DNA from 3 places in the Lactobacillus gasseri ATCC 33323 genome. Region 3 is predicted to be linked to each of the others. Evidence: a T-box and tRNA genes for the amino acid it is inferred to sense, from the RefSeq annotation. Region 3 holds a T-box; the other regions hold tRNA genes.
The links. A T-box is a leader RNA that pairs with one kind of tRNA and senses whether it is charged. The one in region 3 lies ahead of leuS (leucine--tRNA ligase), so its partner is inferred to be a tRNA-Leu.

Region 1: it encodes a tRNA-Leu, which carries the amino acid that the T-box ahead of leuS (leucine--tRNA ligase) is inferred to sense. The anticodon was not compared.
Region 2: it encodes a tRNA-Leu, which carries the amino acid that the T-box ahead of leuS (leucine--tRNA ligase) is inferred to sense. The anticodon was not compared.

What each region holds. Positions count from the first base shown of each region.
Region 1 is NC_008530.1:1,434,913-1,446,115, forward strand. It holds gene LGAS_RS07100 (3'-5' exoribonuclease YhaM family protein) at 1-722, opposite strand, end outside; gene LGAS_RS07105 (AAA family ATPase) at 725-3,160, opposite strand; gene LGAS_RS07110 (metallophosphoesterase family protein) at 3,141-4,364, opposite strand; gene LGAS_RS07115 (YlbF family regulator) at 4,370-4,723, opposite strand; gene LGAS_RS07120 (PBP1A family penicillin-binding protein) at 4,749-6,806, opposite strand; gene LGAS_RS07125 (RluA family pseudouridine synthase) at 6,913-7,761, shown strand; tRNA gene LGAS_RS07130 (tRNA-Leu) at 7,798-7,881, opposite strand; gene LGAS_RS07135 (Y-family DNA polymerase) at 8,027-9,346, shown strand; gene LGAS_RS07140 (hypothetical protein) at 9,339-9,722, shown strand; gene LGAS_RS07145 (NUDIX domain-containing protein) at 9,748-10,272, opposite strand; gene LGAS_RS07150 (aminoglycoside 3'-phosphotransferase) at 10,471-11,203, opposite strand, start outside.
Region 2 is NC_008530.1:1,505,575-1,516,777, reverse strand. It holds gene LGAS_RS07505 (helix-turn-helix domain-containing protein) at 1-288, opposite strand, end outside; gene LGAS_RS07500 (CDP-glycerol--glycerophosphate glycerophosphotransferase) at 512-1,660, shown strand; gene LGAS_RS07495 (oligosaccharide flippase family protein) at 1,672-3,108, shown strand; gene LGAS_RS07490 (glycosyltransferase family 32 protein) at 3,105-3,806, shown strand; gene LGAS_RS07485 (SprT family protein) at 3,806-4,264, shown strand; tRNA gene LGAS_RS07480 (tRNA-Leu) at 4,321-4,409, shown strand; gene LGAS_RS07475 (ECF transporter S component) at 4,481-5,098, shown strand; gene LGAS_RS07470 (glycoside hydrolase family 73 protein) at 5,100-5,726, shown strand; gene pcrA (DNA helicase PcrA) at 5,825-8,068, shown strand; gene ligA (NAD-dependent DNA ligase LigA) at 8,108-10,114, shown strand; gene LGAS_RS07455 (CamS family sex pheromone protein) at 10,137-11,203, shown strand, end outside.
Region 3 is NC_008530.1:483,653-494,855, forward strand. It holds gene metK (methionine adenosyltransferase) at 1-634, shown strand, start outside; gene LGAS_RS02245 (MDR family MFS transporter) at 624-2,081, shown strand; gene LGAS_RS02250 (phosphatase PAP2 family protein) at 2,129-2,836, opposite strand; T-box leader at 2,837-3,037, shown strand; gene leuS (leucine--tRNA ligase) at 3,081-5,495, shown strand; gene LGAS_RS02260 (putative polysaccharide biosynthesis protein) at 5,597-7,255, shown strand; gene LGAS_RS02265 (DUF2974 domain-containing protein) at 7,361-8,494, shown strand; gene LGAS_RS02270 (hypothetical protein) at 8,567-9,313, shown strand; gene LGAS_RS02275 (NAD(P)H-hydrate dehydratase) at 9,359-10,204, shown strand; gene LGAS_RS02280 (L,D-transpeptidase) at 10,210-10,887, shown strand; gene LGAS_RS02285 (D-alanyl-D-alanine carboxypeptidase family protein) at 10,920-11,203, shown strand, end outside.

The DNA of each region.
Region 1 (11,203 bases), 940 kb from region 3:
TCTTCACTATGTTCATCAATCTTTAGTTCATGTGCTGCTAACATAATTTGTTCATCAATTAAAACTAAGTGACCAATTAGATTTCCTTCAGTAGTATATTTAGTAGCAACAGGACCAGATAATTCAATTACCTTTCCCATATCATGCAAAATACATCCAGCATAAAGGAGCGAGCGATTAATCTGTGGATAAGTATTAGCAATCCCTTCAGCATCCCTTAACATGGAAACAGTATGAAATGCTAAACCATTTCTGACAGCATGATGGTTAGACTTACCGGCTGGATATGAAAAGAACTGCTTATTCCACTTTTTAAGCAAATACCGTACAATTCGATTCCAAGTTGGATTCAAAATTTCAAAAACACGTTTATTAATTTCTTCTTCGAGATCTTTTTGCTTAATTGGAGCAGAGTGAACAAATTGGTTTAAGTCATAACCTTCATTTGGTCCTACTACTCTTAAGTCATAAATCCTTATCTGTGGTCGATCTTGATACTCTTCTCGTTTTCCGCTTAATTCAACAATAGTGCCTGGACTGAAGGTATCAGCATCTTGCTGACTAGCATTCCAAAGATTTCCCCTAATTGTGCCACTTGAATCGCTAAATTGTAAAACTAAGTATTGTTTACCATTTTTACTGGTGCGAAGACTTGAATCTTTTAACAGTAAAACCAAATCCATATCTTCGCCATCATTATAATCAAGCAACCTTTTTATCATGATTATTCCTTTTCTATCCTTATTGGCTTCATCGCAAGATTAGTTACTAAATCTTGACGTGCCGTAAAAATTAAAACTTGCGTCTTCTTAGCCAATTCTTTTAATAATTCAACAATATAATTCGTTCTTTGCGCATCAAAGTTTACAAAGGCATCATCAATTAAAATTGGCAACGCGATCTTATCAGCAACTTGTTCAACGAAGGCTAATTTCAAAGCAAAGTATAATTGCTCACTAGTTCCGCGAGACAGATATTCAACTTCAAATTTTTTACCATCTGCGCGCTTAACTTTAAGTTTTTTATCTAATTCAATATCCACATATCTGCCACCAGTTAATAACTTAAAGTACTTTTTAGCATCTTCAAGCATCTTAGGAAAACGCTCATTTGAAGCTAAATCTAACCCCCGTGCAATCCAGTTGCTAGTCAATAGATTTGCCAGATACTCTTTAACATTTTCATTTAATGATGATTCAAGATCAGCTAACTTTTGCTTTTCTGCAAAATACTTATCTGAATTTGCTAAAACATTCATCTGATTTTCAAGTTTAGCATTTTCTGCATGTAAATTATTAATTTGATCTTGCTTATAAGCAATTTGCTCTTCTAATTGAGCTTTATTTTCTTTCAATGCTGCTGGGTCTTGAGCAATCTTTTCTAATTGAGCTAGATCAGCTTGTAGGTCATTTTTCAATGCTTCAATTTTCATCTTCAACTGTTCTTGCTCTTCTGCTTCTTTCTTCAAATCTGTGAATTCGGCAAAGTTAGCAACCTTATTCGCTGCAAACAGCTTAGAAAGTTCAATCTTGTTTTTAGCCAGTTGATTCTTTTTATCTTGTACTTGAATTATTAAATCATTTAAGTGCTGCTTAGCCAAATTACTTTGATCAAGTAATTTTTGCAGTGAATTTAATTGACTCACAATATCAGAAAAAGTCTGAATTTTTTTCTGAGTAAGCGGAGATAAATTCTGAACAAAAGCTTGAACCTTTTCATTCAAAGACTTTTGTTCTTGATCTAATTGAATCAGTAATTGCTTCTTAGACTCAATTTGAACTACTTCATTCCATAAGCTATTTAAATCAACTGTATTTGGATCAAGGCCATACTTTTCAATAAATTCTTGCTCTTGCTGACCATCTTTGGCATTCTTTTGTCTTGTCCAAACAAATAAACCCAGGCCACCCAAAGCAATCATTACTCCTAGAAAGCGAACAAATAAGTTACTGATTGCAACTGCGCTAAAAATTCCCGCAACTAACAAGATTAATGAAACAATTCCTGGTAAATTATTAGCTTCCTGTTTTTGACCTCTTAAAGCTTGATAATCAGACTTTATTTGCCCTCTTGCTTCACTAGACAACTTACTTAATTTAACAGCTTCTGGTTGAAATTGATCATAAGACTGTAGATCCTTCTTAGTCGTTTCAATTTGCCTTTGCAAATCTTTACTTTCGCTCTCCCAATGAAGGACTTCAGCCTTATGATCAACCAAAGCTTGAATCTTATCCTTATCGGCTAGTTCGCTACTTGCTTCAATTTCTTGGAGTTGTATATTCAAATTATCAACATCATTAGTTAAGTCCGCAAGTTTACTCCGAATAGCCTGAGCTCTTTCGTAATTTTCTTTAGAAAAAGAGAGAGGTTTTAATTTGCGTTTTAGTTCTTGATACTGTTTAAAATTAGTTAATTTTTGCATCAAAAGACTAATTTTTTGCTCTTGCTCATTTAGCTTAACTAACTCAGTCTGAACCTGTTTCAAATTTTCTTTTTCTGCAGTTAATTTTTCTTCAAATTCACGATAATCCTTAAATTCACTATCTGTTTGAGCCAAAACTTCCTTTTGCTCTTGAATTTGATTGATTAACTGGTTAATTACAGGTTTACGGCCACTCTTTTTAAAGAGCTTCTGTGCATTATTTGAAAATTCATCCCTTAAATCAAGCAACTTATGACTTTGCGAAGCTCCTAAAAAATAAATCTGTTCCATCAACTCTGCTTGAGATAGACCAGTTACCTCACGCATCATATCTTGATTGAAAATAAAACTATCGGTGTAGAAACTGCCGTCAATGTTTTGAATTCGATCAAAAAATACACTTTCTGGTACTACTTCATCATTTAAGCTGACAGTCAAGACGCCCTTTTTAGGATCTCCTTTAGCATATAGGCGACTTAAAACAAAAACATCATTTTTATCTTCAAAGGTCAAACTACCGCCCATCGGACTCACATGATCTAGAGGTTGATAATTCTCAAAGAAAGGTGATTTATTAGTTCTCAAGTGAAAGCCAAATAAAACCTGCTTAACAAAAGCAACTGTTGTACTTTTTCCTGCTTCATTTGCACCTAAAAAGATTGTTAAATCTTTGTTCAAATTAAAAGTTACATCATTTAATTTTCCAAAGTGAATAATTTTAATTTGGGTTAGTTTCATCATCCATATCCTTTAACTTTTGTCCCAATTTAACTTGTGCTAATTCTTTTACTTCTTCAATAAATTCTGGCTGTTTCAAAAGATCAGCAACATAATCGCTCTTTTTGCTTAAATCATTAGCTAAAGAATAAATCTTATCTAGTTCAAACGTTTCATTCTCCGCTTGATCAAAAGCTTCTTTATCAGCTGTCTTAAGTTGAAGTTTTTCATTATTGGTCAAATAAACTTTCACAGGTCGCGAATCAAACCTTAAAGAATTAGCAAGCTGAAGCCAATAATCACTATCATTAACCAATTCTAGCTCTTGTTCACTTAAGTATTGGGCACCTTGAATTGTTAAACCAAATAAAGTCTGGTGCTTATTCTTTTTAGTTAAAACTTCAACTATTTGTTTTGTTAAAACTGTTTGAGAAATTACTTGATCTAAATTCAAAGTCGCCATTTGCCAGATAATTGGAGCTGTTTCAACAAAATTAAGGCTTATTTCTTTGGTTGATTCATCTACTGTACCGACATAAACGCCCTTTGCTCCCTGCTCATTAATGTGTCTGCCTTGTAAATTACCACTATAAACAATTGGTGGCTTATCACTCAAAGTTTGGCGCAAATGAATATGCCCCAAGGCAAAGTAATTATAATTTAGGTCTTTAATTTCTGCTGTGGTAAATGGAGCGTAGACATTTTGATAAGCTGCAGTAGTCTTAGCTCCAGCGTGCATTAAACCAAAAGTGAAATTATCCCCTTTGTTGGGAAACTCACTAATCTTATCAACTTCAATATGATTATGTTGATAAGAAAAGCCGGCGACTGTATAAGGAAAGTCAGACTTAGTCTTAAACTCTACAGTTTCTACCTGTTCATCAGGACCTAAAAGTTTAAAATATGGCGTTTGCGGTAAAATCATTTCATCTGGATTTAAATAATCGTGATTTCCTAAAATCATCACAACTTGTATTTCTTGATCAGTAAGTCTTTTAACCTCACGACTAAAGAACAGCTGACTTTGTGGACTCGGATGAACCGAATCAAAAGTATCACCTGCAATTAAAACTAAATCTACCTTTTGATCTAGTGCGGTATCTATCGCTTTAATAAACGACTTTTGGGTTGACTGTTTAATATTATTAAACTCATTAGATGGCAAAAAAGATAGTCCTTGAAAAGGACTATCTAAATGCGCATCGGCCAAATGCATAAATTTCATATTAATTATTTTGCCTTTAAATCATCATATAAATCGCCAATCGGCTTAGTCATAGCTTGTTGAACATCATTAATCATTTGGAAGAGAGCTTGTTCCTTAGTGATCATGTCCTTTAATTCGTCGTTATTACGAACTTCTTCGTTAATCTTTTGGTATTCTTTCTTAACATCGTCAGAAAGTGGTTGACCTGAATTTTGAGCAGCCAAGATTTGTTGTTGAAGCTTATCCATTCTTTGGTACAAGTCTAAACTTTCTGGCTTGTTCTTTAAGTTTTCAAGAGATTTCTTTAAATCCTTAAATTGTTCAGTTTCTTGTAAGTCCTTTGCCATTTGGTTGGCATTATCATAAATATTAACCATTTTTATAATTAAATCTCCTTTATTTTTACTGACCTAAAAGTCCTTTAAGGTTATTATACCATTCGTTAAACTTAGACCCAGTATCATTGATTCCTTTTTGTACTTGTTTTCCAATATTACCGAGCCAGTCTGAATTTGCACCTGTATCTTGAGAAATTTGCTGAGCGCTCTTTTCCTTAAATTGCGTTTGCGAAGTATATGGCAGCAAGCGTTCTAACTCAGACTTATAAAGGTGCGTAATTCCTGTTTCAGAAATTCCTTCCATGTAGTGATTTTGATCCGTCTTATCAAAACCAACCCAAGTTGACAAAACAACATCTGGAGTATAACCAACAATCCATTGATCTTTCGTACCAAAGCCATAACTATCTGGCACCTCTGTTGATCCAGTTTTACCAGCTACTCTAAAGTTTGCCGGCTGAGCTGATCTACCAGTACCAGAAGTGAAAACGCCTAAAAGCATAGAGGTCATTTCTTTTGCAGTATTAGTAGAAATTATTCGGTGACTGCCAGGATTCTTGTTTTGAGCAATTACATTCCCGCTAGCATCAGTAATTTTAGTAATACAGTAAGACTGATTTGGCAAGTTTCCTTCATTAGCAAAAGCGCTGTAAGCTCTCGCCATCTGCATTGGAGAAACACCAGTCGACAAACCACCTAAAGCTAAAGCCAAGTTTTGGTCACTCTTATTAACATGAATGCCGAAGTTTTCAACAGATTGAACACCCTTGCTGACACCAATTTTGTCTAATAACCAAACAGCTGGAACATTTTTACTTTGTGCTAGAGCCTCATACATTGGAATCTTATTTGAGTATTGATTATCAACATTTTTTGGTTCATAACCATTTTTGCCAAATTTTTGTAATTTATTAGAAAGTTCAGAATCGTAGTGATAGCCACTTTGCAGAGCTGGCGAATAAACAGCCAGTGGCTTCATCGTTGAACCAGGCTGACGCTTCATCTGCGTGGCACGATTATAGCCTCGAAAGACATGTTGCCCTCTTCCGCCAACTATTGCTCGAACAGCTCCCGTCTTAGGATCCATTGCGACGCTTGCACCTTGAACTTTGGTTCCATCACTAGCATTTGACGGGAAATTCCAGCTTTCTTCAAAACTGTCTTGCAAGGCACTTTGATAGCCAGTATCAAGAGTAGTGTAAATCTTTAAGCCCTTGTTCATTACATCTTCTTCTTTTAAGCCATAACGATCAATTGCTTCATCCACAACTGCGTCAAAGAAGTAAGGATAGCGATAACCATCTTCTTGAGAAAATGTATCTTCTAAAGTTAATGTCGTCTTTTTAGCATTATCAGCCTGAGTCTCAGAGATCTTCCCTGTATCAGCCATCAAGCCTAGCACAACATTACGCCGTGAAATTGCATTATCCATATGGTCAATAGGATTATAATAACTGGGACTTCTCAGCATCCCGGTAATAGTAGCTGCTTCACCTACTGTTACATCGCTCGCATTTTTACCAAAATAACGCCTTGCAGCATCTTGAACTCCCCAAACACCATTACCAAAGTAAGCGTTGTTCAAGTACATGGTTAGAATATCTTTTTTAGAGTAGACACGATTAATCTCGATTGCAAAAAAGAGCTCTTCTAATTTTCTAGAAAAAGTCTGCTTTTGCGTTAGTAAGGCATTCTTTGCTAGCTGCTGCGTTAGCGTTGAACCACCACCGACAATACCGTGGTGAATTACACTACTTATGGCAGCTCTAGCCATTCCCTTAACACTAAAACCAGGATTTTTATAAAAAGTTCGGTCTTCTGTCGCAATCACAGCATCTTGAATATAAGGCGAAATCTGACTTAATTCTACAAAAGAACCTTTTTGCGAATAAAGCGAACCCGCCTTTTGATTTTTATTATCATAAATAGTAGTTGTAGTAGAAAGAGCTGCCTTCATGTTAGAGATGTTTGAAGTTTTTACCTTAACGGTATAATAAGTACAAACGAACAAACAACACGACAGCAATATTAAAATTAACCAACGCCAAATTTGAAAACGGTGGTTGAAGTTTTTAATCGCTAAATGAACGCGATGCCAAAACTCGTGATTTTGGGAATGCATAAAATTAAAACTCCCTTTTCGTCAATAAACCTAATATGACGATTTTAGCATATCTTTATTTGAAAACTAGTATTTTAAAAGTTAAAAATTAGATAAGGTGGAAAAGATGACCACATACCATTATTTTCTTACATATCCTGCAAATTTAGGACCAATAAGTGTTAACGAATTAATGCGCAAATTATTAATTCCAAGAAAATGGCGTCATTTTTTGCGTACTGAAAAACAGATTTTAATTAATGATCATTACTTACCACTTAATTTTTTAGTAAAAGCTGGTGACAAGATTGATATTTATCTAGATCATGTCGAAAGTGACCAACAAACTTATCCTGCTAGTGGAAAATTACCTAAAGTCGTATATGAAGATTCAGATATTCTAGTAATTGATAAACCTACTGGGCAAAAAACGCACCCAAATTTAGATGAAAAAGATACTGCGTTAAATGATTGTGCTACTTACCTAGGCTACAGTCCCTTTATTGTTCACCGCCTTGATATGCTTACAAATGGTTTATTATTAGTGGCTAAAAATCCGGCTGTTGTTCCAATCTTAAATCGGCAATTAACTAATAAAACCTTGCACCGCGAATACTTAGCATGGGTTTCTAAATCAAACCAGTTAAAGCAAAGCGGAACAATTTCTTTATCCATTGGGCACGATCCTGACGATCAAAGAAAAAGAATGGTACGCCTCGATGGTCAAAAGGCGATTACTCATTATGAAGTAATTAAAGAATGTGAAAATAAGGAACTGGTAAAACTTACTCTAGAAACTGGGCGCACACATCAGATTAGAGTTCACTTAGCAGCGCTCGGTGCTCCAATTATTGGGGATCCACTATATAATCCAAATTATCAAAATGGGGAAAAATTACAGCTAACTGCTTATCAACTCACATTTATGGGGCCTTTTAAGTTCGAAAGTAAGACTGTTAAATTGATAGAAAAATAAAAGAGATACGCAAAAATGCATATCTCTTTTTTCATATGCCTCAAACAGGAGTCGAACCTGCACTCACTTGCGTGAACAGCGACCTGAACGCTGCGCGTCTGCCAATTCCGCCATTGAGGCAACTTGTAGAACATATCTATCATACCAAAAAGTTGGCAAAATTGAAAAGTCAAATAATTTAAAAATAATCCAAGTTGCATTTGCGAACTATTGTTCGTATAATATCAATTAATAAGAACAAACGTTCAGCTGAAAGGTAATTATTATGTATGACTATCGCTACGAACCGCATCGCTTAATTTTTATGATTGATAATAAGAGTTTTTTTGCCTCCTGTGAGGCGCTTCGTTTAGGTCTTAATCCGATGGAAACCTGTTTAGCCGTTGTGTCTAGACAACCTGACAGTTGCTGGGGATCCGGCTTAATTATGGCAGCCTCTCCTTTAGCTAAGAAAAAATATGGCTTGCATAATGTTATGCGCGTCCGCCAATTACCGCCTAAATGGAAAGCCCCTGATTTAAAGCTAGTTGAACCCCACATGAATCTTTATATTAAGCGCAGCGTTCAAGTCTTAGATATTTTCAGAAAATATGCGGCTAACGAAGATATTCACATGTATTCCATCGATGAAGGAATGATCGACATGACTGATTCTTGGAAACTCTTTGGCAATGGTCCCTATTATGTTGCACGCAAAATTCAAAAAGATATTCATGATGCTTTGGGACTTTATACTACTTGCGGAATCGGTGAAAATCCTCTTTTGGCTAAACTAGCAATGGATAATTCTGCTAAACACAAAAAATCGATGCTTGCTTTTTGGCATTATCTTGACGTCCCCGATACTATTTGGAAAATAGAAAAATTAGAAGATGTTTGGGGAATAAATACTCGCACTGCTAATCGGTTAAGAAAAATCGGAATTAACAATATGTATGACTTAGCTCACTCTAGTCCTTATCTTCTAAAAAAAGAATTTGGAATTATTGGTGAACAATTATTGGCAGAAAGTTGGGGCGTCGACCGTAGTATCATCAGACAAAAATATCATCCCAAAAGTAAAAGCTATGGTAACTCTCAAGTTTTAACGCGGGATTATTTCAATCAACGTGAAATAGAACTGGTCATTAGAGAAATTGGTGAGCAAGTCGCGGCCCGTATTCGCGCCCATAATTTACGAGCGGGCAAAGTTAGTCTGTATATTGGCTTTTCCCTTTTTCAATTGACGGAAACTACTAAACGCGGTGGTTTTGGCGTTCAACGTAAAATTACTCCAACTAATGTAAACCATGACTTAGTAAAAGAACTGATTGCTTTATTTCGCGAAAACTGGCATAGAGAAAGCGTTCGTACGATTAGTGTCAGCTACACCGACTTATCACCTGATGGTACACAACAATTAAATATGCTTGAAGACTTTGATCTGCAAATTAAAAGATATAAATTAGACCACATTGTTGACAAAATACGAAAAGAGCATGGTTTCACTTCGCTAGTCAAAGCTTCTAGCCTACTCAAAGGTGCGACTGCTATTGAACGCAGTAATTTAGTTGGTGGACATAACGGAGGTAACGCTTATGAATAATGCGAATTTTGATAAAGAGATCCAAAATTTTTTCAAAAATTATCACGACCGTGGAATGCAGAAATGGGGTGGCTTTTTCTTAAGTGATCATACTGTTCAAATAAATAAAGATAATCAGAAAGCTAATACTACTTATAAAAAAGAGACAGAAATGGACCTAGAAGAAATAAGTAAGATTTTATTTAAAGCTTTTAGCAACCATTATCAAATTCGATTGCAACTTAAAAATCGTAACTATAATAATGAATTTAGAAAAGATATTACTGGTTTTGTTGATGGTTATCATAATAGTCAGATAATTATTTCAGGGTACGCAGTTGAAATTGAAGATATTAATCATGTGGAAATATTAAGAATAAACAAAAATGAGATATGAACTTGAATCGTCCATATCTCACTTTTTACATATAATTGCTTATTAGTTCTTCTGCTTGTTTGAGAATCGGTAATTCTCGGTTGGTAATCAGCTGTCCCAACTTAGTACTAGTTTGTTTTTTATACGCATCAACCGCTTCTTCATAAGTTAACTTTAACGTTGATAAATGAAAATCTTCAATTTCTGCTTGCGTTAGATGTTTTTCACCAAAAGAAACTATTTTACATAAAAAGTAATTATTAATGTTGTGCCGATGAATTAAGCTATAATAGTCGCTTACTGTGCCAATCTTACAAAGAATATCGACATTTACGCCCAATTCTTCTTTTAGCTCTCTTTTAAGTGCTGTAGTTAGGTCTTCGCCTGCTTCAACTCCGCCACCAGATGTTTCAATGAAGATACCCTTACCGAAATCATCATCTCTCTGTACTCTTACAAAGTAATACTTTTGTTGATCGTCAACTACAATCGCACGAACAATTTGTCGATCATGATCGATATAGGTTTTCGGCCATTGTGTGTCTTGTAATTCGAGGTTTAGTTCTGGCATTTTTTCTCCATATCAACTTACTTTTCGATTTTAATCTTAATTGGCCAAGATAGCTTAAAGTTCTTTATCTTATTTTTCAAAATTTCTTTTGACTCTTAAAAATTATAAAACGTTACAGAAGTTTTAAAACTTTTATTTTTATTTTGATATTCAAACTTTTTCATACTTTCTCCTTACTAGTACCTATTTTTTAATACTTTATCCAAAAACTTCGGCAGCAGCAACAACTTTGATCAATTCTTCATCTACCTTATCTCTACCATAAGCGTCTAAAAAACGATCGCGATATTGATTAGTCTTCAAATTAAACCATAGTGTCCAAACTCCCCAAAACAGATCAATATGGCGATCGCCAACACCTGCGCAATCAAGATCAATAAATCCTGAAAATTTCCAGTTATCCAAAATAATATTTGGTAAACAGTAATCTCCATGCAGTAAAACTTTGCTTTGCAAGGCATCTTTACCTGCTGATAAAACTTCATGAGCTTGTTCAGCTGACCGATAGCCAAAACTGTCTGGAAAACTCGATTTATCATAATTTCCTGTCCGATAATTATTTTCAGCTTTTGCCAAATATTCGGTCGTTCGATTCATCACTGGGCAGTCACTATAGTCTATTTCATGCAATTTTCTTAATTCGGTAGCAATTGTATCGTATAAACGTTTCGGATTAGCTAAATATTCGTTATCGACACAATCTTTACCTACAACCGCTTTTGTTAACAGCCAATCATGATCGTTTGAACTATAATTCAACACTTCAGCGCCTAAATTTTTGGAATGAAAGTATTGCGTCATTTTAGCTTCTTTTTCAAGTGTACCAGTTTTGGCGCATTTTAAATAATAACCGCCATCCCTATCAATAAAATATACACGAGCCTCAGGAGATGACGAACTGTCATAAATATCTGCACCAGCAATCAAATGC
Region 2 (11,203 bases), 870 kb from region 3:
ATAGATTTCCTTTGCTTTATCGAGATTTCGATCATAGTAAGCAGATAATAATTGCTCACTAAGTTTTTCATCTTGGTCGTTTACGTTGTTTTGATCGAGGGATGAGAAAAAATCTGAATAACGTATTTTATTTTGACTCAACAGTTTTAGCAGGTCATTTGCTGAAATTTCATGTAGATTACGTTCTATTTTCGAGTAATGCGCTGGAGAAAGGATATTTTGAGTGAATTCTTTTTGAGTCAGTCCTGCGCTAGTACGATATTGTTTTAATGCTTCGCCAATGTTCATATTGTAATCTCCAATCTATAAAGGTCTATCTAGTTATGAATTATATGAAACTTTAAATGGAAAATATAGAAATAAAATGAAATGGAATAGTAGAAGAAAAGAAAATAAAGTTTTGTCAAATAATCAAAAAAAGCTTGAGTTTACTCAAGCTTTTTTTATACCCTTAATAATGAACAATAAGACGTATATACAAATGTTTATCCATTTACTGAGGAACATCTAAATGAAAAGTTTATTTTTTCGCTTGTACTTATGGGGAATGAACTTCCTTGCAAGTCTTCGACCAATTAAAGAAAAGAATATTGTAGTTTTAAATGGCTCAGGTAGATCTGGCTCAAACGGCTATTTATTTTATAAAAATATTAAGACCAATCATCCTGATTACAACATTACCTTAGTTGAACCTTGGCCATCTTCTCACTTATCATGGGAAACTTGGAAGAAAATTGGTGCAGCTAAATATGTAATTACTACACATCAGCCTTTTAAAGCACGACGAGATCAAGTTAATATTCAATTCTGGCATGGCGTGCCATTGAAGCGAATGGGCTTTATGGCGCATAATACGCGCTATCGAGATAATAAGCGTAATCAAAAGCTATGGCATAAAAATGCAGATATGGTAACTTCAAGCTCTGACCTCTACGAAAGCTTAATGAGCGCTTGCATGGCAATTGAAGGTAAAAAATATCAAAAACTGGGCTTTCCTAGAATTGATTACATTAATCATCCAGCAATCTCTAAAGAAGAATTACTAGCAGATTTATTTAAGACTAGGGATGATCAAGCACATATCGGAATTTACATGCCAACTTTTCGTTATGAGTTAGAAGATCCGTTTGTTATGGAGCAGATAAGAAAATATAATTATTTTGCTTTTCAAGATTTTGATCCTTATGAATTAAATGATGCTTTAAAAGCAAAGCATCAGTATTTAATTGTGAAGCTTCATCCTTATGAAATGCGGATGTTCGAGGATTTTAACAGTCAGTTTTCAAACATCGCCTTCTTAAATAATGATTATTTATTTAAAAACGATCTCGACTTATATGAACTACTCGGAAATACAGATTTCCTAATTACAGACTTTTCATCAATTTATTTTGATTACTTGTACTTAGATAAGCCAATTATTTTTATTACTAATTATTTAAAGCAGTACGAAAAAGTACGTGGTTTACTATTGAGTCCATACGAGGATGTTACACCCGGTCCATGTGTTAATTCACAAAAAGAACTTCTGCAAGTTTTAAGGCATCCTGACGATCATCAATATAAAGAGCAACGTTTTTATTGGCGTGAGTTAATTGATGAGGTTGACAATCTTAATTCTTGCGAACCTATCTTTAATTACATGACAAAGAAGTTTTAGAGGAAAAAGTAGTGAAGCGAACTTTTCTTAATATTTTATATAATGCGGTCTATCAGATCTTTTTAGTTTTAGTACCGTTAATTACAGTTCCATATTTATCTCGGGTTTTAGGACCTAAGACTTATGGTATTTATGGCAGTGTAAATAATACAGTACAATTTCTGATGGTATTTTGTACTTTGTCAGTTTCTTACATTGGAATTCGAACTGTTTCTCGAACTAGAACTTATGGTACGCCCCAAGAGTTAACAGAAGCTTTCTGGGGTTTATGGTATTTTCAAGCAATTGCTGGTTTAGTGACTATTTTAATTACTTTACTAATTACCAACATTTTTCATATTCAATACTGGAACTACTTAATCTTAATGGTTCCATATTTGATCTCGGCTCAAGTCGATATTTCTTGGTTTTTCCAGGGACTAGCTGATTTTGGTCGAGTAGTGCTAAAAAATACTGCTGTTAAGTTGGCTAGTGTAGTTTTGATTTTATTATTAATTAAGTCACCAGCTGATCTTTGGAAATACTTTTTAATCATGTCAGTTTCGACAATGCTGGGATCTTTTGTCTTTTGGCTTGATATTCATCGCTATGTAGGCAAACCAGTTGACCATTTTTATAAATATAAGACCACTATTGTTTCAATCATTACCTTGATGATTCCGCAGATAGCGACGCAAATTTATACGTCGCTTGATAAACCAATTTTGGGCTTTTTTAGTAATTCAACGCAGGTGGCCTTTTATGATAATTCGCAGCGAATTTCTAATATGATCTTGGGGGTAATTACTAGTATTTCTTTAGTTATCATGCCGAAGATGGCTAGTGAAGAAAAAGAAACGCAGAAAGTTGTCTTAAAGAAGTCACTGGAAGCAACAACGATGCTTGGAACCTTATTTGCAGTCATTATTATGGCTAATACCAAGCAATTTGTGCCATTTTTCTTCGGTCAAAAGTTTATCCCAATGACGCCTTTGATGTTCTTCTTTGCATTAACAATCATTATGATCCCGATGGGTGGAGTATTTGCTAATCAGTTTGCACTAGCTAACAGGAGAGACAAAGAATATGCGATTCCAGTTGTGATTGGAGCAATTATCGAAGTTGTCTTAGCAGCGCTACTTGATCGACCATATGGAGCCAGCGGAGCAACAGTGGCAATTTTAATTACGGAGTTTGTAGTGCTAATTTTGCGGCTTTGGATCGTGAGAGATGATTACAGTTTTAAAAATGCGTTTAGCGACGTGCCAAAGTACTTCTTGATTGGAATAATTACGTTAATTGCAGGGATGCTCATGCCTAATTTAATTAGGTCGAGCTTTGTAAATATGGCTGTTAAGTCAATTTTAATGTTAATTATTTATGCTGGAATTATGTTTATGATGAAACTTGATTTTAATCAAGATATCATGGATTTTATAACCCGCTTTCTTAGAAAGGTAAAAAGATGATTCCTAAAAAAATTCATTACGTCTGGGTAGGAGGCAACCCTAAGTCGCCATTAATTAAAGAGTGTCTTGCGACTTGGAAAAAGAAGTTGCCGGACTATGAAATTATTGAGTGGAATGAAGATAATTTTGATATGCATGAAAATCGTTATCTTGAAGAAGCTTATCAAGCTAAAAAATGGGCCTTTGTGTCTGATTATATTCGTGCTCGTGCGATTTATGAACAAGGCGGAATTTATTTAGATACGGATGTTAGAGTTCTTAAGAAGTTAGATCCACTTTTAAAGAATCAGGCGTTTATTGGCTTTGAAAATAATGACTACTTGTCAGCTGCTATTTTTGGCGCAGAAGCGCATCACCCATTTATAAAAGACATTCTTGATTATTATCAAGACAAAGAGTTTACTTTTGATGAAAATAATCAAATGGCTGGTGTGAATAGTTTGTCTGTAACTGATATTTTAAAAGAAAAATACGGCTTAAAAATAGGTAATAGCGAACAGCTTTTAAAGGACGGGATTCATGTTTACCCAGATGGCTTTTTATGCAATCCAAGTAAAGACTCGTATTCAATTCACTTGTTCACTGGTACTTGGATAGATGGGCAGCAATCAGTAAAGCAAAAAATTGTGATCGGTCTAAAGAGAAGGATATCCTCTCCAAGACAGGCAAGTTTATATCAAAAATTAATTCGAAAATAATGAATCAAGCAGACTTACAAAAATTAGTAGAAGAAATTTCATTAAAATATTTTCACCTTCCTTTCAGGCATGAAGTTAAGATTAATAATCGCATGACAACAACTGGAGGTAGATATTTCCTCAATGACCATCACATTGATATTAATGGTCATTTTTTAGATGAAAAATATCGTTCAGACTTAGTGGGAATAATTAAGCATGAGTTGACGCATTATCATTTACACTTGGCAGGGCTTGGCTATCAGCATCGCAATCGTGATTTTAAGAATTTATTAGCTCAGGTTGGTGGTAGTCGTTATACGCCTGATATTGGTTTAAGACGCAAACAAGTTAAAAACTATCTTTATGAATGCGAAGACTGCCATTTTCGATATCCTCGTGTTCGTAAAGTAAACACAAGAAGATATCGCTGCGGCAAATGCGGTGGAAGACTGAAATTAGTTAGAAGAAATAAGTAAAAAATAAAATTTCCATTTGCTAAAAGAAAAATTATTTGGTATATTAGTTAAGTACCGCGGGCGTGGCGGAATGGCAGACGCGCAAGACTAAGGATCTTGTGATCGCTTTTAGATCGTGGAAGTTCGAGTCTTCTCGCCCGCACCACTAAGAAAAGGAAGTCGCAAATGCGGCTTCCTTTTTTGTTAAAGTTATACTTGATAAAGCTAGGAAAGACTATGATTAATAAAAAGACTTTTAGAATCGCCATTAGTGCTATTTTTGTTGCAATTATTTTGGTTCAAACTTTTGTTCCTTACATTGGCTACATTAGAATCTTACCGGGATTACCTTCAATTACAACTATTCCCCTAACCGTTGCTTTAGCTGGTTGCTTAATGGGACCTGGTTTTGGTACGTCGATTGGTTTATTTTGGGGTTTATTAAGTTTATTTGTCGCTTATACGCAACCTGGCGATATTGTCAGCATGTTGCTGTTCCGAAATATCTTTATTGCTTTAATTCCACGTGCAGCAGCTGGCTTTATTGCTGGGATGATCGGTCAAGCTGCAAGAGATGAATCAAAACTTCAAAAGACAATTGTTTATACAATTGCTGGCTTATGTACGTCACTTGCTAATACTTTATTGGTGATTAGTATTACTAGTTTATGGTTTATGAATAATCCAGCTGCTTTACTTCAAAGCTTAGGTCAAACTCAAAATTCAGCTCCTTTAATTGCAATATTATTAAGTGTTTTAGGTGTTAATGGCGTTGTAGAAGCAATCTTTACTGCTATCCTTACTCCAGCAATTACAATGCCTTTGAAGCAAGTAATGAAAAGGAAGATGAGTTAAAATGCCACGTAGACGCCGTCAAAAAAATATTCAATATGTAATTGCAAGAGCTTTTGCTATTTGCTTTACTTTGGTAGTAATTTTATCAGGCTTTTTGTACTGGCGTCACGAGGTCGCAGTTAATGAACAATTAAGGCAAGCGCGATTAGAAAAGGAACGTGCTCTTCAAAGTAAAGAAAGGTTTATTAAAATAGTAGCTCCGATTGCTCAAAGAGCAGATAAGCCTTATGGTTTATTTCCAAGTGTTACCATTGCGCAAGCATGCTTAGAAAGTAATTTTGGTCAAAGCGAACTTTCAAAAAAATATTATAATTTGTTTGGCGTCAAGGGAACTGATCCTAATACTAGTCGGGAGTTGACGACTTCAGAGTTTGTTAATGATCACTGGGAAACTGTAACTGGCCGTTTTCAAGTTTATAATTCTTATGAAGAATCTATTCAGGCACATACGCGGCTATTTGTGAATGGAACTAGCTGGAATAAAAATCAATATCAGCATGTTTTAGCTGCTAAGGATTATATAAGTCAAGCGCAAGCTTTAGAAACAGATGGTTATGCGACTGATCCAGGTTATGCCAAAAAGCTAATTGATTTAATTAAAGAGTTCAATTTAACGCAATATGATTAATTCTAAAACGATGATAGTTAAGGTAAAAGCTATCGTCGTTTTTTGTTATAATAGACAAGTCTATTTTAGTGTTTAGGTTATCAGGAAAGAGAGAAGCAATGAGCGAAGAAACAATTCTTGCAGAATTAAATCCGCAGCAAAAAAAAGCTGTGCAGTGTACTGAGGGTCCACTTTTAGTAGTTGCTGGAGCTGGTAGTGGAAAAACATCAGTTTTAACACGTCGAATTGCCTATTTAATTGAAGAAAAAGGCGTTGCGCCATGGAATGTCTTAGCCATTACTTTTACCAATAAGGCTGCAACTGAAATGAAAGAACGTGTCCAAAAACTTTTAGGGCCAGCTGCTGATAGTGTTTGGATGTCAACTTTTCACGCCTTATGCGTGAGAATTTTACGCCGTGATGCAGAAAAGATCGGTTATTCTAATAACTTTTCAATTGCTGATTCGGCGGAACAGTTAACTTTAATTAAGCGAATTGAAAAAGATCTTAATATTAATCCTAAAATGTATGATCCCAAAGCAATTTTAGGTGCTATTTCTAATGGTAAAAATGACTTGCTTACACCCAAAGATTTCAAAGCGCAAGCAACTAGTCCCTTTGAAAAGGTAACAGCGCAAGTTTATGCGGAATATCAGCACCGCTTAAAGCGTGATCAAATTATGGATTTTGATGACTTGATTATGCAAACGCTAGTCTTGTTTAAGAAAGATAAAGAAACGCTTCATTATTACCAAAATAAGTTCCGCTATATTTTAGTTGATGAGTATCAGGATACAAATGAAGCTCAATATCAACTTTGTGTGGCACTAGCTGCTCAGTATAAGAATATTTGTGTTGTTGGGGATGCGGACCAGTCAATCTATGGTTGGCGCGGAGCTAATATGGAAAATATTCTTAATTTTGAGCATGACTATCAAGATGATGAAGTTAATACGATTAAACTTGAACAAAATTATCGTTCGACTGGTCATATCTTAGATGCTGCTAATTCAGTTATTAAGAATAATCAAAATCGTAAGCCTAAAAAGCTTTGGACTGATAAGGGCGATGGTGATAAGATCAACTATTATCGTGCTCAAAGTGGTAACGATGAAGCACTCTTTATTGTTTCAAAGATCAACGAAGAAATAAAAGAGCATCACAGAGACTACAAGGATTTTGCGGTTCTTTACCGCACAAATGCTCAATCTCGTAACGTCGAAGAAGCTTTAGTTAAATCAAACATTCCTTACCGAATTGTTGGCGGTCATAAATTCTATGATCGAAAAGAAATTAAAGATATCTTGGCCTATTTAAAGGTTGTAGCAAACCCTGCTGATTCGATGAGCTTTAATCGAATTATTAATGTGCCTAAGCGTGGATTAGGGCCAACAACGATGGCTAAATTTAACGGCTTTGCTAATGATAATGACTTCACAGTTGAAGAAACATTTAAGAATTTAAGTTTAGCACCAATTACAGGTCGTCCGGCTAAGACTTTAGCAACTTTTGGGACTGCTTTAAAGGATGCAATTGAATACAGTAAGACGCATAGCGTAACTGGTTTAACTGAAAAATTACTAGCTGACTTTGGCTATAAAGAAGCTTTAGAGAATGAACATACAATTGAAGCCGATACTAGATTAGAAAACTTGAACGAATTCTTAACCGTTACTAAGCGTTTTGATGATAATTATGAGCCAGAAGATGAAGATTCGACTGCCTTAGGCGATTTTCTTTCAGAAATTTCACTTTTAAGCGATCAAGATGATTTAGAAAATCAAGATAATCAGGTAGCTTTAATGACGCTTCATGCAGCTAAAGGATTAGAGTTTCCAGTTGTCTTTTTGGTTGGCATGGAAGAAGGACTTTTCCCGCTTTCAAGAGCGACAGGCGATCCAAGTGAACTTGAAGAAGAACGTCGTTTAGCCTATGTAGGTATTACCCGTGCTGAAAAGAAACTTTACATCACGAATGCCTTTTCTAGAACGATGTACGGCCGTCCGCAAAATAACCAGCCATCTCGCTTTATTGATGAAATTGAAGATAAAGATCTAGAATTTGTTAACCAAGTTCAGTCTAATTCTGCAATGTCGATTCCTTTTGCTAAAAGTAGTGAACGTGCAACTTCTCAAGTTTACCGTCCAAAAACTAGAATTGAAACTGCTAAGAAGGCTAGCGGTGCAGTTGGTGCGGACAAGAAGTCTTGGAATGTTGGCGATCAAGTTTCTCATAAGGCCTGGGGAAAAGGCGTTGTCGTCAAAGTTAACGGCAGCGGAGAAGATATGGAATTAGATATTGCTTTTGCTAGTCAAGGAGTAAAGCGCCTTTTAGCTGCCTTTGCACCAATTAAAAAGATATAATGAGATTAAAGTAGTTTGATTTAGATAAGGACTGAGATAATGGCAGTTTTAACTCACAATCAGGCTTCTCAGAAAGTCGATGAATTAAGAAAAAAGCTCGATGAATGGGCAGAAGATTATTACGCAAAAGACGCACCAGTAGTTGAAGATGCGGTTTACGACAAGGCTTATCAAGAACTAGTAGAATTAGAAAAGCAGTTTCCTGACCTAGTAACATCTGACTCAATTACGCAGCGAGTTGGTGGTGAGATCAAGAGTGACCTTTCTAAAGTGGAACATCCCGTTCCAATGCTTTCAATGGGGGATGTTTTTTCAAAAGATGAGCTCAAAGAATTTGATGAAAGAATTACAAAGCTAGTTGGTCATCCTGTGGCTTACAACGTTGAATTAAAAATTGATGGCTTATCTTTGTCGTTAGAATATACAGCTGGGAAATTAACACGTGCATCTACTAGAGGAAATGGCCGTGTTGGTGAAGATGTGACAGCTAATGCTAAGTTTATTAAGGATATTCCCCAAACTTTGCCTGAGCCTTTAACAACTGAGGTTCGCGGTGAATGCTACATGGAAAAAGAAGCATTTGCCAAATTAAATGCGGAACGTGATGAAAAAGGGGAGCAGGTATTTGCTAATCCTAGAAATGCAGCTGCTGGTTCTTTAAGGCAATTAGATGCGCGGATTACTAAAAAGAGAAACTTGAGTACTTTTATTTATACTTGGGTTAATCCGCCAAAAAACATTACTAGTCAGCACCAGGCAATTGATGAAATGAATCGCTTAGGTTTTCACACCAATCAAACTGGCCAGCGTCTGGAATCAATGGATGAAGTATTTAAGTTTATTGATGAATATACTGCTAAGCGTAACGATTTAAGCTATGGTATTGATGGAATTGTTTTAAAAGTTGACGATTTGAGCTTACAAAATGAATTAGGAAATACCGTCAAAGTACCGCGCTGGGAAATTGCCTATAAGTTTCCTCCTGAAGAACAAGAAACGGTAGTCAAAGAGATTGAATGGACAGTTGGTCGAACTGGAGTAGTAACGCCAACTGCGGTAATGGATCCTGTTCAACTCGCTGGTACTGTTGTTTCACGCGCTTCTTTGCACAATCCTGATTACTTAAGAGAAAAGGGAGTACGGATTGGCGACACAGTTAAATTGCACAAGGCTGGCGATATTATTCCAGAAATTTCTAGTGTCGTTTTAAATAAAAGACCTAAAGATAGCGAGCCTTATCAGATTCCTAATAAATGTCCATCTTGTGGGCAAGACTTGGTTCACTTACAAGACGAAGTAGCACTTCGCTGCATCAATCCAATGTGTCCAGCACAAGTTGAAGAAGGAATTATCCACTTTGCTTCACGCGGTGCGATGAACATCATGGGACTAGGTCCGCGAATCGTAAAACAGTTAATTGATAAGAATTTTGTCAATGATGTAGCCGACTTATATCATTTAACTAATGAGCAATTAAGTCAGTTAGATCATTTTAAAGATAAGTCAATTACTAATTTGTTAACGTCAATTGAGAATAGTAAGCAAAATTCAGCTGAATTATTACTATTTGGTCTTGGAATAGATCATGTCGGTGCTAAAGCTGCTAGATTAATTTTGGAAAAATATAAAAATTTGGAAAAGGTTAGTCAATTAACAGTGCCAGAATTAACAAGTATCGATACAATAGGAGAGACGATTGCGGAATCGTTAACAGCATATTTTAATCAGCCAAGTGCGCAAAAGTTGTTGCAAGAGTTGCGCGACAGTGGATTAAATATGGAATATTTAGGAACTGTTGAAGAAGAAGCACCAGATAATTTCTTTAAAGAAAAGACTGTTGTTCTAACTGGAAAATTATCAGACTTTACTCGAAGTGAATTTACTAAGAAACTGCAAGATCTTGGAGCTAAAGTAACTGGATCAGTATCTAAGAAGACAGACTATTTAATTTATGGTGCAGATGCCGGTTCTAAGAAAGATAAGGCTGAAAAACTTCAAGTTCCAATGTTAACTGAACAAGAAGCAATTGCAAAAATTGAAAAATAAAGAATTAAGAAGGAAAAATAAATTGAAAAGATTTTTGCAAATAGCACTGCTAGTAGCAACTGGTTTGAGTTTAAGTGCATGTGGCAATTTAAAAAATTCTGATCTTGCCAATAATCCCACAACTTCAACAACTAAGAAGAAGAGCTATCAAACGACTAGTACAAATAAGAATGGTTATAATGTTCTTTTAAAAGATGGTGAATATGTAACTAGTCCTATCGAAGGTACAACTGAAAATACTAGCGATAATAATGTTGATGGTCGTGCTTTAGAATCTGGATTAATAAACTTATCTCAAAATACTTTTTCAAGTAGTAAGTATGTCTTCCAAGAAGGGCAAAAAATTTCTGTGGCAGATGCGACCGATTGGCTAGGAAGAAAGTCTAAGAGCAATGCAGATGGTTTAAATGCAGAAAAGAGTACCAAAAAAGATTCGTATAATCCGATCATTTTAGACCAAATTTTGGAACAAGATTTTTTGACTAAATCTAATTCTAGTTACAAAATGGGTGGTATGAGTGTAGGTTTAGCCCTTAACTCAGTTGATTACTATCAAAAAGTTAAAGATGGTCCACAATATCATAAGGATATTTCTCGTGCAGAACAGGAAACTTTTGGTAAGGAAGCAGCTAACAAGCTAGTTTCTTACTTACGTAAAAAGAAGGGATTGAAGGATATCCCAATTCTAGTTGGACTATTTAGTAAGACCAGTAAAGATTCCCTTGTAGGTGGAAATTACTTTGCATATGGAATTGCTAATGCAAATAGTAGTAAAATAAATGATTGGAAAACAGTCAATAATCGTAGTCAAGTGCTACCGACTGTTGGAAGTGAAAAAGCAATTAATTCTACTGATGCAGCTTCATTTAGTGATTTTAAGGCTGCTATTCAAGGATATTTCCCTAATATTAGTGGGGTAACAGCAACTGTTCGTTATCAAAATAAGACCTTGACGCAGATGAACATTACTGTAACTACGCAATTCTTTGGCTATGCACAGATCGAGAGTTTCTCACGACTTGTGCTCTCAGCTGCTAAGAAGTACTTACCTAAAGATGCACCAATAGAAATTAAGATTAATTCTGTTAA
Region 3 (11,203 bases):
AAAACGTGTTGACACAGTCGTTATTTCTACTCAAACTGATCCAACAGTAACTAATGATGAAATTCGTGAAGCAATGATTGATATGGTTATTAAGAAAGTTATTCCATCTCAATATCTTGATGAAAATACTAAATTCTTAATTAATCCTTCTGGACGCTTTGTTATTGGTGGACCTAAGGGAGATTCTGGTTTAACTGGTCGTAAGATTATCGTTGATACCTATGGTGGATATGCTCGTCACGGTGGTGGTGCATTTTCAGGTAAAGACTTAACAAAAGTTGACCGCAGCGCTAGTTATGCCGCTAGATATGTTGCAAAGAATATTGTTGCTGCTGATTTAGCTTACCAATGTGAAATTCAACTTGCTTATGCAATTGGAGTTGCTCACCCAGTTTCGATCATGGTTGATACTCATGGAACAAGCAAAGTAAGTGAAGATTTATTAGTTGAAGCTGTTAGAAATGTCTTTGATTTAAGACCAGCTGGTATTATTGAAATGCTTAACTTAAGACGACCTATTTACCGTCAAACGGCTGCTTATGGACATTTTGGAAGAACAGATATTGACTTACCTTGGGAACATACTGATAAAGTAGAAGCTTTGAAAAAATATGTGAGTGAGCATGCAAAATAAGAGTAATACTAAAATTGTCACGATTGCCATCTTTTTGACGACCTTTATGACTGCAATTGAAGGTACTATTGTTTCAACGGCCATGCCAACTATTGTTTCTGATCTGAATGGATTAGAAATCATGAATTGGGTAGTTTCCATCTTTTTATTGATGACTGCTGTTTCAACACCAATTTATGGAAAATTAGCTGATAGTATCGGCAGGAAACCTGTTTTTCTATTTGGAATTGCAGTTTTCGTAGTTGGTTCTGCGCTCTGCGGAATTGCTCAAAATATGGTAGAACTAATCCTCTTTCGTGTGATTCAGGGATTGGGTTCAGGTGCTGTTCAGCCAGTGGCAGTTACAATCATCGCTGATTTATATACGCTTGAAAAAAGAGCCAAGATGTTAGGATTGAACTCAGGCTTTTGGGGAGTAGCTTCTGTTATTGCTCCCTTACTAGGTGGATTTATTGTACAGCATCTTTCATGGCATTGGATTTTTTATATTAATGTGCCATTAGGAATCATAGCCTTTCTTTTGGTCATCTTCTTCTTAAAAGAAAAGAAAACCAGCAGTAATTCTACGTTAGACTTAAAAGGAACAACTTGCTTGGTTATCTTTTTGTTGGCTTTAATGATATTTTTACAAGAGTTAGAAGATGGCTTAAATTTAGTCTTACTAGGCTTAGTCGCTATCATTATTATTTCAGCTATTATCTTTTTCAAAACTGAGAAAAGGGCAAAAGATCCAATTATGCCATTAGATATGTTGAGTAGTAAAGAATTTACAATGATTAACTTGATTACACTACTTATTTCTGGCGTAGTAATTGGTTTTGAATTTTACATTCCGACCTGGATGCAAGGGATAAATGCTACAAGTGCGTCTGTTGCTGGCTTTGCAGTAACACCAAGTTCTTTAATGTGGATCGTAGGCTCATTTTTAATTGGTGGTATGTTAGGTCGATGGGGGATAAAGAAAACATATGATTATATGTTGCTTATCTTGATAATTGCCGATTTAGCATTAATTTTAGTTCCAATTTACACATCGTTTTGGGTATTTTGTCTAATTGCGGCCTTTAACGGAACAGCTTTTGGGGCTATTACTACAGCTTCACAAGTTCGCTCTCAAGTACTGGTTGGACGCGATAAGATTGGTGTTGCGACTAGTTTTAATACACTAATGAAATATTTAGGACAGACGATGATGGTATCGATCTATGGTATTACTTTTAATATGGTCGTAGCCAAACATTTAGCGCATTATCCAAATTTAACGCAAAAGATGATGAATGATATTGTTTCTGCTGATAAGGCTAAACATTTAGCAGCTAATTTAATACCTGGTTTAAGACAAGTATTATTGAGCGGGTTAAAGTCTGTATATGTAGTTTCTCTAATTGTTATTGTTTTATCTTTGATTCTTAATCAACTCTATAGGCAAAAGAAAATTGCCAAATAAAAAGCGCTAGCTGAGATTAGTCTAGATTAGATCTCAGTTAGCGTTTTTTATTTATGCTTTTTTAAGTAAGAATGGTAGAGAACTGAAAAGCCTAGCAGAACAAAAGTAGTACCTTCTAGCCACCCACCGACTACATCAGAAGGATAATGAACATGGCAGAAGATTCGAGTATAACCGATAAACAGTGGAAAAATAAGCCAAATAGTAATTAGCGTAGTGCGCCAAAATTTATTTTTGACTAATAAGATAGTTAAAATAATTAGAATTCCGAAGAAAGTTGCGCTGCCAACAGAATGGCCTGATGGAAAACTATAACCATCTGCAAAAACTAGGTGATGAACTAAAGGACGATGACGTTCAACTGCATGCTTAGTAATCCAATTGTAGCCATTGGCGCATATCATTAATCCAGCCGAAAAGAAAGCATAACTAAATTTTTTGGCGATAAGCAAGCCGATGAATAAAACAATAGTTGCAATTGTTAAAGTACTAGTATTCCCAATCACAGTCAACTTAGTTGCAATTGCTACGCTGACTGGGTTGTTATTAGAAATAAGATGAATAATTGCTTGGTCAAAAGAATGAATAAATGGATTTTTATATATGACTAAGAGGGCCCAGATTACATAGAGAATTAAAAAAATAAATCCTGGAACCAGTGTGTCGTGAACGACTAAATTGTTATCTTTCTTTTTCAAAAAAATTTCTCCCCTTGTAATTTCTAGTAGATGTGGTAAATTATAATCATTATCCATAAAAAAATAAAGACTAGGGAGTAGTAACAAGTCATAATTGTTTTTAGAGATGAGCTGGTTAGGTGCAAAGCTTAACAGTTGTGCTGTGAACTTACCCTAATGATAAGTCTATCGTTTGCCTTCCGCGTTAAGGGGCATGAGTGTCACACATAATCTGTGTGGAACTTAGGTGGTAACGCGAAAATGAAGTTCGTCCTATGATTTTTTATCATAGGGCGTTTTTTAATTTTAAGGAGAGATTTAGGTGTACAATCACAAAACCGTAGAAAAAAAGTGGCAAAAATATTGGGCAGAGCATGATACTTTTAAGACAGGAAATGATCCTAAGAAGAAAAATTATTATGCTTTAGATATGTTCCCATTTCCATCTGGCAAGGGACTTCATGTAGGACACCCAGAAGGCTATACTGCAACTGACATTATCTCTAGAATGAAGCGAGCACAAGGTTATAATGTGCTTCATCCGATGGGATGGGATGCTTTTGGCCTGCCAACAGAACAATACGCATTAAAGACTGGTGAAGATCCAGAAAAAGTTACTAAAGAAAATATTGCTAACTTTAAAAAACAACTTAATAAGCTTGGCTTTTCATATGATTGGGATCGCGAAGTAACAACTTCTGACCCTAATTACTACAAGTGGACCCAATGGGTTTTTGAACAAATGTACAAAAAAGGTTTAGCTTATGAAGCTGAAGTTCCTGTTAACTGGTCACCAGATTTAGGAACAGTTGTTGCCAATGAAGAAATCGTTGATGGTAAAACTGAACGTGGTGGTTACCCAGTTTACCGTCGTAATATGCGTCAGTGGATGCTTAAGATGACTGCTTATGCAGATCGCTTACTTGAAGATCTAGACGATTTAGATTGGCCAGAACCGGTTAAAGAAATGCAACGTAACTGGATTGGTCGTTCAGAAGGTGCACAAGTTACTTTTAAGGTTAAAGATAGTGATAAGACTTTTGATGTCTTTACTACTCGTCCAGATACTTTATTTGGTGTTAGCTACACAGTGCTTGCTCCTGAAAGTAAATTAGTTCAAGAAATCACTACTCCTGAGCAAAAAGCGGCAGTTGATTCTTACATTAAGAAAATTGAATCTAAGTCTGACCTTGAAAGAACTGATTTGAATAAGGATAAGACCGGTGTATTTACAGGTGCTTACGCAATTAATCCTGTTAATGGCAAGGAAGTTCCAGTTTGGATTTCTGATTATGTCCTAGCAAGTTACGGTACTGGTGCAGTAATGGCAGTGCCAGCTCATGATGATCGTGATTATGCTTTTGCTACTAAATTTGGTTTACCAATTAACCGAGTTATTGAAGGCGGAGATTTAGAAAAAGAGGCTTTCACTGGTAATGGTAAGCATATTAATTCGGACTTCTTAGACGGCCTAGATAATGAAGAAGCTAAGAAGAGAATGATTGAATGGCTTGAAGATCACAATGCTGGTCAAAAGAAGGTTAACTATAAACTTCGTGACTGGGACTTTTCTCGTCAACGCTACTGGGGTGAACCAATTCCTGTTATTCATTGGGAAGATGGCACTACTTCATTAGTTCCTGAAGATGAATTACCACTTCGTCTGCCACATGCAACTGACATTAAGCCATCTGGTACTCCAGAAAGCCCACTTGCTAACTTAACTGACTGGGTAAATGTTGTTGATAAAAATGGTCGAAAAGGTAAGCGTGAAACTAATACGATGCCTAACTGGGCTGGTTCTTCTTGGTACTACTTACGGTATATTGATCCGCACAATGATAAAGAATTAGCAGATTATGACTTACTTAAAAAATGGCTTCCAGTAGACCTTTATATTGGTGGTGCAGAACACGCAGTTCGTCACCTTCTTTACGCTAGATTCTGGCACAAGGTACTTTATGACTTAGGTGTTGTACCAACCAAGGAACCATTCCAACGTTTGTATAACCAAGGCTTGATTTTGAAGAATCACGAAAAGATGTCTAAGTCTAAGGGTAACGTAGTTAATCCAGACGATGTGATTGATGAATATGGTGCCGACTCACTTAGAATGTATGAAATGTTCATGGGCCCACTTGATGCTTCAATCGACTGGGATGACAATGGTCCAGCTTCAACTAAGAAGTTCCTAGATCGCGTATGGCGTCTATTTGTTAACGATCTCGACTTAAAAGCAATTCCGCAAGAAAGAATTGTTGACAAAAATGACGGTGAACTTGATAAAGTTTATGCTGAAACCGTTAAGAAAGTTACAGAAGATTTTGATGCCTTACACTTTAATACAGCAATTAGTCAAATGATGGTATTTATAAATGCTGCTCAAAAGGCTAAGACTATTCCACGTGAATATGCTGAAGGTTTTGTTAAGTTGCTTGCTCCAGTGGCACCACACATGATGGAAGAAATTTGGCAAGTCTTTGGTCATGATGAATCAATCTCTTATGCTAAATGGCCAGAATATGATCCAGCTAAATTAGTTGAATCAACTGTTGAAATTATGGTTCAAGTTAATGGTAAACTTCGTGGAAAATTTAAGGCTGCTAAAGATTCTGCTAAAGATGCTTTAGAAAAAGAAGCTCTTTCTCTTGACCATGTTCAAAAATTCTTAGATGGAAAAGATGTTAAGAAAGTGATTGTTATTCCAAACAAGATCGTTAACATTGTTGCTAAGTAATTTAAGTTTTTCCTAAATAATTAATATTTGTAAATACTGTTTACATTAATGAGTAATATATAATTCAGACGCTTAACTGGATATAGGGAAAATTTATTTTTATGGAAAATAATACTAAAAATACTAAAGAGACAATGGTCAAAGGTTCCGCATGGATGACCTTTGGCTCTATTGTGTCACGAATTTTAGGTGCATTGTATATTATTCCTTGGTATGCCTGGATGGGAAGCCATGGAAATATTGCTAATGCCCTAACAGCGAAAAGTTATAATATTTATAGCTTATTTATCATTATTTCTACGGCTGGTATTCCTGGTGCAGTTGCTAAGCAAGTAGCGAAATATAATGCTCTAAATGAATATGACATTGGACGTAAGCTGTTTAGACGTGGCTTAATTTTGATGGCAATTTTTGGCGTAATTTGTGCTGCTATCATGTACTTTGGTGCTCCGATTTTAGCCACTGACAATATTATTGGTGCACTCTTACATGGGGCAGAAAGTGATCCACGACAAGTTGCTGTAATGAGAAGTTTATCTTATGCAGTTTTAATTATTCCAATTTTGAGTATTATGCGTGGATATTTCCAAGGTTATGCAGACATGATGCCACCAGCTATGTCTCAATTTGTTGAACAATTAGCTCGTGTATTGTGGATGCTTTTAACAGCATATATCATCATGCAAGTTCAACATGGTTCCTATGTTCATGCTGTTGTTCAATCAAATCTAGCTGCAGCTATTGGTGCAGTATTTGGAATTTTGCTTTTAGTTTGGTTCTTATACCGTAGAAGAAATGAATTAAATGCATTGATGGAGCATTCAAATCATGCAATTAAGATTTCAACTGCTGGAATTTTTTGGGAAATTATTAATCAATCAATTCCATTTATTATCATTGATTCAGGAATTACACTATTTCAATTGATTGACCAATATACGTTTCACCCAATGATTGCGATGTTTGTTCATGCAAGTTCTGATCAAATTGAATCATGGTATGCCTTATTTGGATTAAATGCCAATAAATTAATCATGATTATCGTGTCTTTAGCTACTGCGATGTCAGTAACAGCCATTCCTCTTTTATCGGGTGCTCATGCAAGACGCGACTATGCAAGCATTTCTAGTCAAATTGAGAACACATTGGAATTATTCCTATTTGTGATGATTCCCGCCTCTTTAGGGATGGCTGCAATTGCAACACCAATTTATACGATTTTTTATGGCTATGATCCATTAGGTTCAAATGTCTTATATTTGTCATCTTTTACAGCAATCAGTCTTGGACTTTTTACGGTTTTAATGGCAATTTTGCAAGGTTTATCAGAAAATGGACTAGCAATAAAATACTTAGTTTTGGGAATCATTATTAAATTTGCGGTTCAGTTACCAATGATTCAATTATTTAAGGTATATGGGCCACTTTTAGCTACAAATATTGGATTAATTATCACTATTTGGCTGTCCTTGAAACATTTAAAGGTTAGATACAAATATAATAGTGGTCGCACATCGAGAAGATTCATTGGAATTGCAATTTTCTCAATGGCTATGTTTGTCGTAGTTACTGGAGTGGTTGATTTTGGTGGAAAAATCATTTCGCCTGAACGGCGTCCAACTTCCTTTATTTTAGTAATACTTGCTGTTGCCATTGGTGGCATTTTGTATGCATTCCTATCATTGAAATTTGGTTTAGCACAAAAGATCATTGGACCAAAGGTTAACCGGGTATTAGCAAGATTGCATATTAGAATTTAAGAATGTAGAGAAAAAGGAAACTTAGTAATTATAGCTAAGTTTCCTTTTTTGCCCCTGCCAAGGAAGTTCATTATATAATATTTTAGAGAAAGTGAGGAAGAAAAAATGGATAATATGCTTGTATATGCTGCAAAAGAAAGAAAAAGCTTTAGTGAAGTTTCTTTAAATGAGATAGATAGCATGATCTTTTCACAGTTAGCATATTGCAATTTTGAACTTCTTCCTCAAGTTACTAATTTACGAGATTTGACTTCAGATGATGAAATTAAAACTTTAACGCAAGGAAATCTCGGTGGAAAAAATACTGAAAAATTAATCAAGATTATGATTAAAAATCCACGTTTTAAAAATGTAGCTTGGTATCGAGCCGTTAGTAAGGTAGATGCAAAAACACAAATGCAGTTTAATGCTGTTACCTTTAATATTGCTGACGGTGAGTATTATGTTGCTTACCGTGGAACAACAGCGACGACTATTGGTTGGAAAGAGAACTTTAATATGTCGTTTAGGGATTGGGTACCAGCTCATTATTTTGCTCGTTCATATTATCGCCAAATTAAAGATAAATTTCCCGGGAAATTTTATATTGGTGGTCATTCTAAAGGAGGTAATTTAGCTTTTGCTGTTGCATTAGGTTTAAAAGAATTCGATCTGGCTAATATCGTCAGAATTGACTGCTTTGATGGACCTGGCTTTCATAACCAAGCGCGATTAAAAAGTAAATTTTTAAAATTAAAAGGTAAGATTCACAAATATATCCCGCAGGGCTCTCTAATTGGAATACTTCAAGATGATCTTATTGGAGAAAAAGATTATTGCACAATTGTAGCAGCTTCCGGTGTGAATATCCTTCAGCATGACATGTTTAATTGGCGCGTTAAAAATGACAAGTTTGTGACTTTAAAACAACTAGATAGCACGTCTGAAATTTCTTGGAAGGCAATTGCTGAATGGCTAAAAAATACTACTGATACTGAACGAAGAGATTTTATTGAAATGTTGTATTTAACTGTTAGTGATACTAATCAAATTTACTTTAAAAATATATTAACGCCTAAAACCACATACAAATTGGCTACTCGACTAATTAAGAATAGTTCCGGTCAAAAAGAAGTGTGGGAGCCAGTAATTAGGAAGTTGTTTCAAGCGTATGTTAACTCAGGTACAACAACACTCAGTGAGCAGCGAAGAAATAATCTGATGAATTTTAAAAACATTTTAGATGAACAACGGCGATAGGAACAATAAATTAAAAATTCCCCGCTTTATCTGGAAAAAGAGTAAAATAACGATTGAAAGAGGTGGACAAAATTGAAAAAAGATACATATATGACCTTGTTAGGGTTGCGTGATACCTGTTATAACAATTTCAATTTTGATATTGATGAAAAAGATTTCTATTTAGGAACCGATACATATAAAAAGATAGATAAGATCTTAAAAGCTTCGCAAGATGAACAACTTCTAGTTCAGTTTGAAGAAGGTACGCATCTTTATCAAGATTATGATCCAGAATATTTGAGTGTCGCTCAAAAGAGAGAAGTGCAACATGATATTAATGCAGCACGTGACTTTTTGGATAACTATGATGGGAGCGTCGATGACAAGCATGATAATTATTCAGCTTACTTAGATGACAATTCATTAAGCTATTCTTTTGGCGCAGATAGTAATTTAGATGAAGTGCAAAATAATTTAAATGACATCGAAACTGCTGGTGTTATTGTTTGGCAAAGAAGAAAAGATGAATATATCTTACTCCCACATACTATTCACAGCCTTGAAAGAATTAAAAAGCAAATTTCATCGAATAAGCATGTTGATGATAAAAAACTTCGTTATGCAATGGAGCGTTTGTTTGACAATATAACTGATTTCCTTAAGCCATTTAGTGATAGCGAACTAGGAAAATATGAAAATTCAATTTCTGAAGAGTTAAAAGATAATTTTGAGCATTATGCTTTAGGCGTTCAAACAGATGCACGAGAAGTAGCTGCTGATAAATTAACAAAATATGCTGTTGAACTTGCAGAAAAAGAAAATAACGATAAATTATAAGGTTGAAGCTCATCGGTTAGATGGGCTTTTTTGGATAAGATTAAAATGAAAAGTATTTCAAAAGAACTAATATCTGAAGTAATTAAAAAGCGAAAAAGTGCTACACATAAGGGAAACTATGGGCGAGTACTATTAATTGGCGGAAGTAAAAAATATGGTGGTGCGCTCATTATGTCTGCAGAAGGAGCGCTAAACAGTGGTGCTGGCTTGACTACTGTGGCGACAGATTCAGTAAATATTAGCGCTTTACATACACGAGATCCTGAAATTATGGCTCTTGATTGGAAAAAAAGAGATGAGTTAAAAAATCTAATTGTGAGTTCTGATGTAGTAGTTTGCGGAATGGGACTTGGTTTAGATGATCAGGCACGCGATATTTTAGCTCTTATTAGAGATAGCATTACCTTAAAGCAAACATTAATTTTAGATGCAAGTGCACTTGATTTAATTAGTCAGCAAAAAGACATATTGCCAGTAAACTCAAAATTAGTAATTTTTACACCTCATCAGATGGAATGGCAAAGATTAAGTAAAATAAAAATTGCTGATCAGACTGATCAATTGAATCAAGCTTTTTTAAATGAGTTAGTTCCCAGGAAAAATGCAATTTTAGTATTAAAATCTAACCATACTAAAGTTTACGATCAAGCAGGAAATATCTATCAGAATCCTTTTGGTAATCCCGGAATGGCGATTGACGGAATGGGAGATACTTTAGCTGGAATTATTGGTGGTTTCTGCGGACAATTTACACCTAATTTAGCAACTGTCGCAGGTGCTGTGGGTCTCCATTCAATAACTGCTGATGAAATTGCAGTGAAACAATATATTGTTCGACCGACACAGCTGTCAGCACTTATTCCCGCAATGATGAGAAAATATGAGAAGTGAATAAAATGAAAAAGATAAATAGATATCAAAATTCTGTTTTAATTATTGGAACAATACTAGCTATTTTAGTATTAGCAATTATTTTATTTCCTCATCGTAATGTATCGCTTGCAACTCCAAATAAAATAGTAAACAGTAAAGTAACCAAAAAAGTGGCTCCAAAAGTTAAAAAAGTTACACAAAAGAATTCCAACCTACCATATTCTGATCCTGAAGATTTACAACCAGCTGGCAGCTGGAAGGTTAAAAGCGAAAGTAAGGCACATCCTGATTTATTAAGTTTAAGTAATTTGTGGATAAGAGTGTCAATTAAGGGCAATCGTGTTTATATTATGGATGGCAACAAGCCAGTCTATACAATGCTTGCCTCTTGTGGTGTATATCATAATGGAAAATCTGCAACACCAACTGGAACTTATGCTGTCGAAGCTGAAAGAGGAGCAACCTTTTTTAACCAGAGTCTCCAGGTTGGCGCACGTACTTATATTAGCTGGCACGGCCATGGAACTTATCTTTTTCATTCAGTCCCAACAGATGGTAATAATAAAATCATGAAGAATGAAGCAAAGAAACTTGGTAAAACTCAAGCCTCTCATGGTTGCATTCGCTTGAGCATTCCTGATTCTAAATGGCTATATGAAAAATTGCCTGTAGGCACAAAAGTTGTAGTAAAAGATAAGTAAGTTAAAATACATAACAAGAAATAGGTGACAGGATGAGACATGCAAAGAAAAAGTCTAAGAAAAATTTCTTGTGGATAATAGGAATAGTAGTAATTGCTGTTTGTTTTTTGCTGTGGAAAAACAACTTTGGTCCGAATAGCATGCCGTCAAATTATCATGCTAATCAAGTGGACTTAAATGTTAAATCCGCTGTAGCAATTGATGCCAAGAATGGAAACGTCATCTACGCTAAAAATGCTAATCAAAGTTTGCCAATTGCTTCAATGACTAAGTTGTTAACTACTTATTTAACTCTAAAAGCAATTAAAGAAAAGAA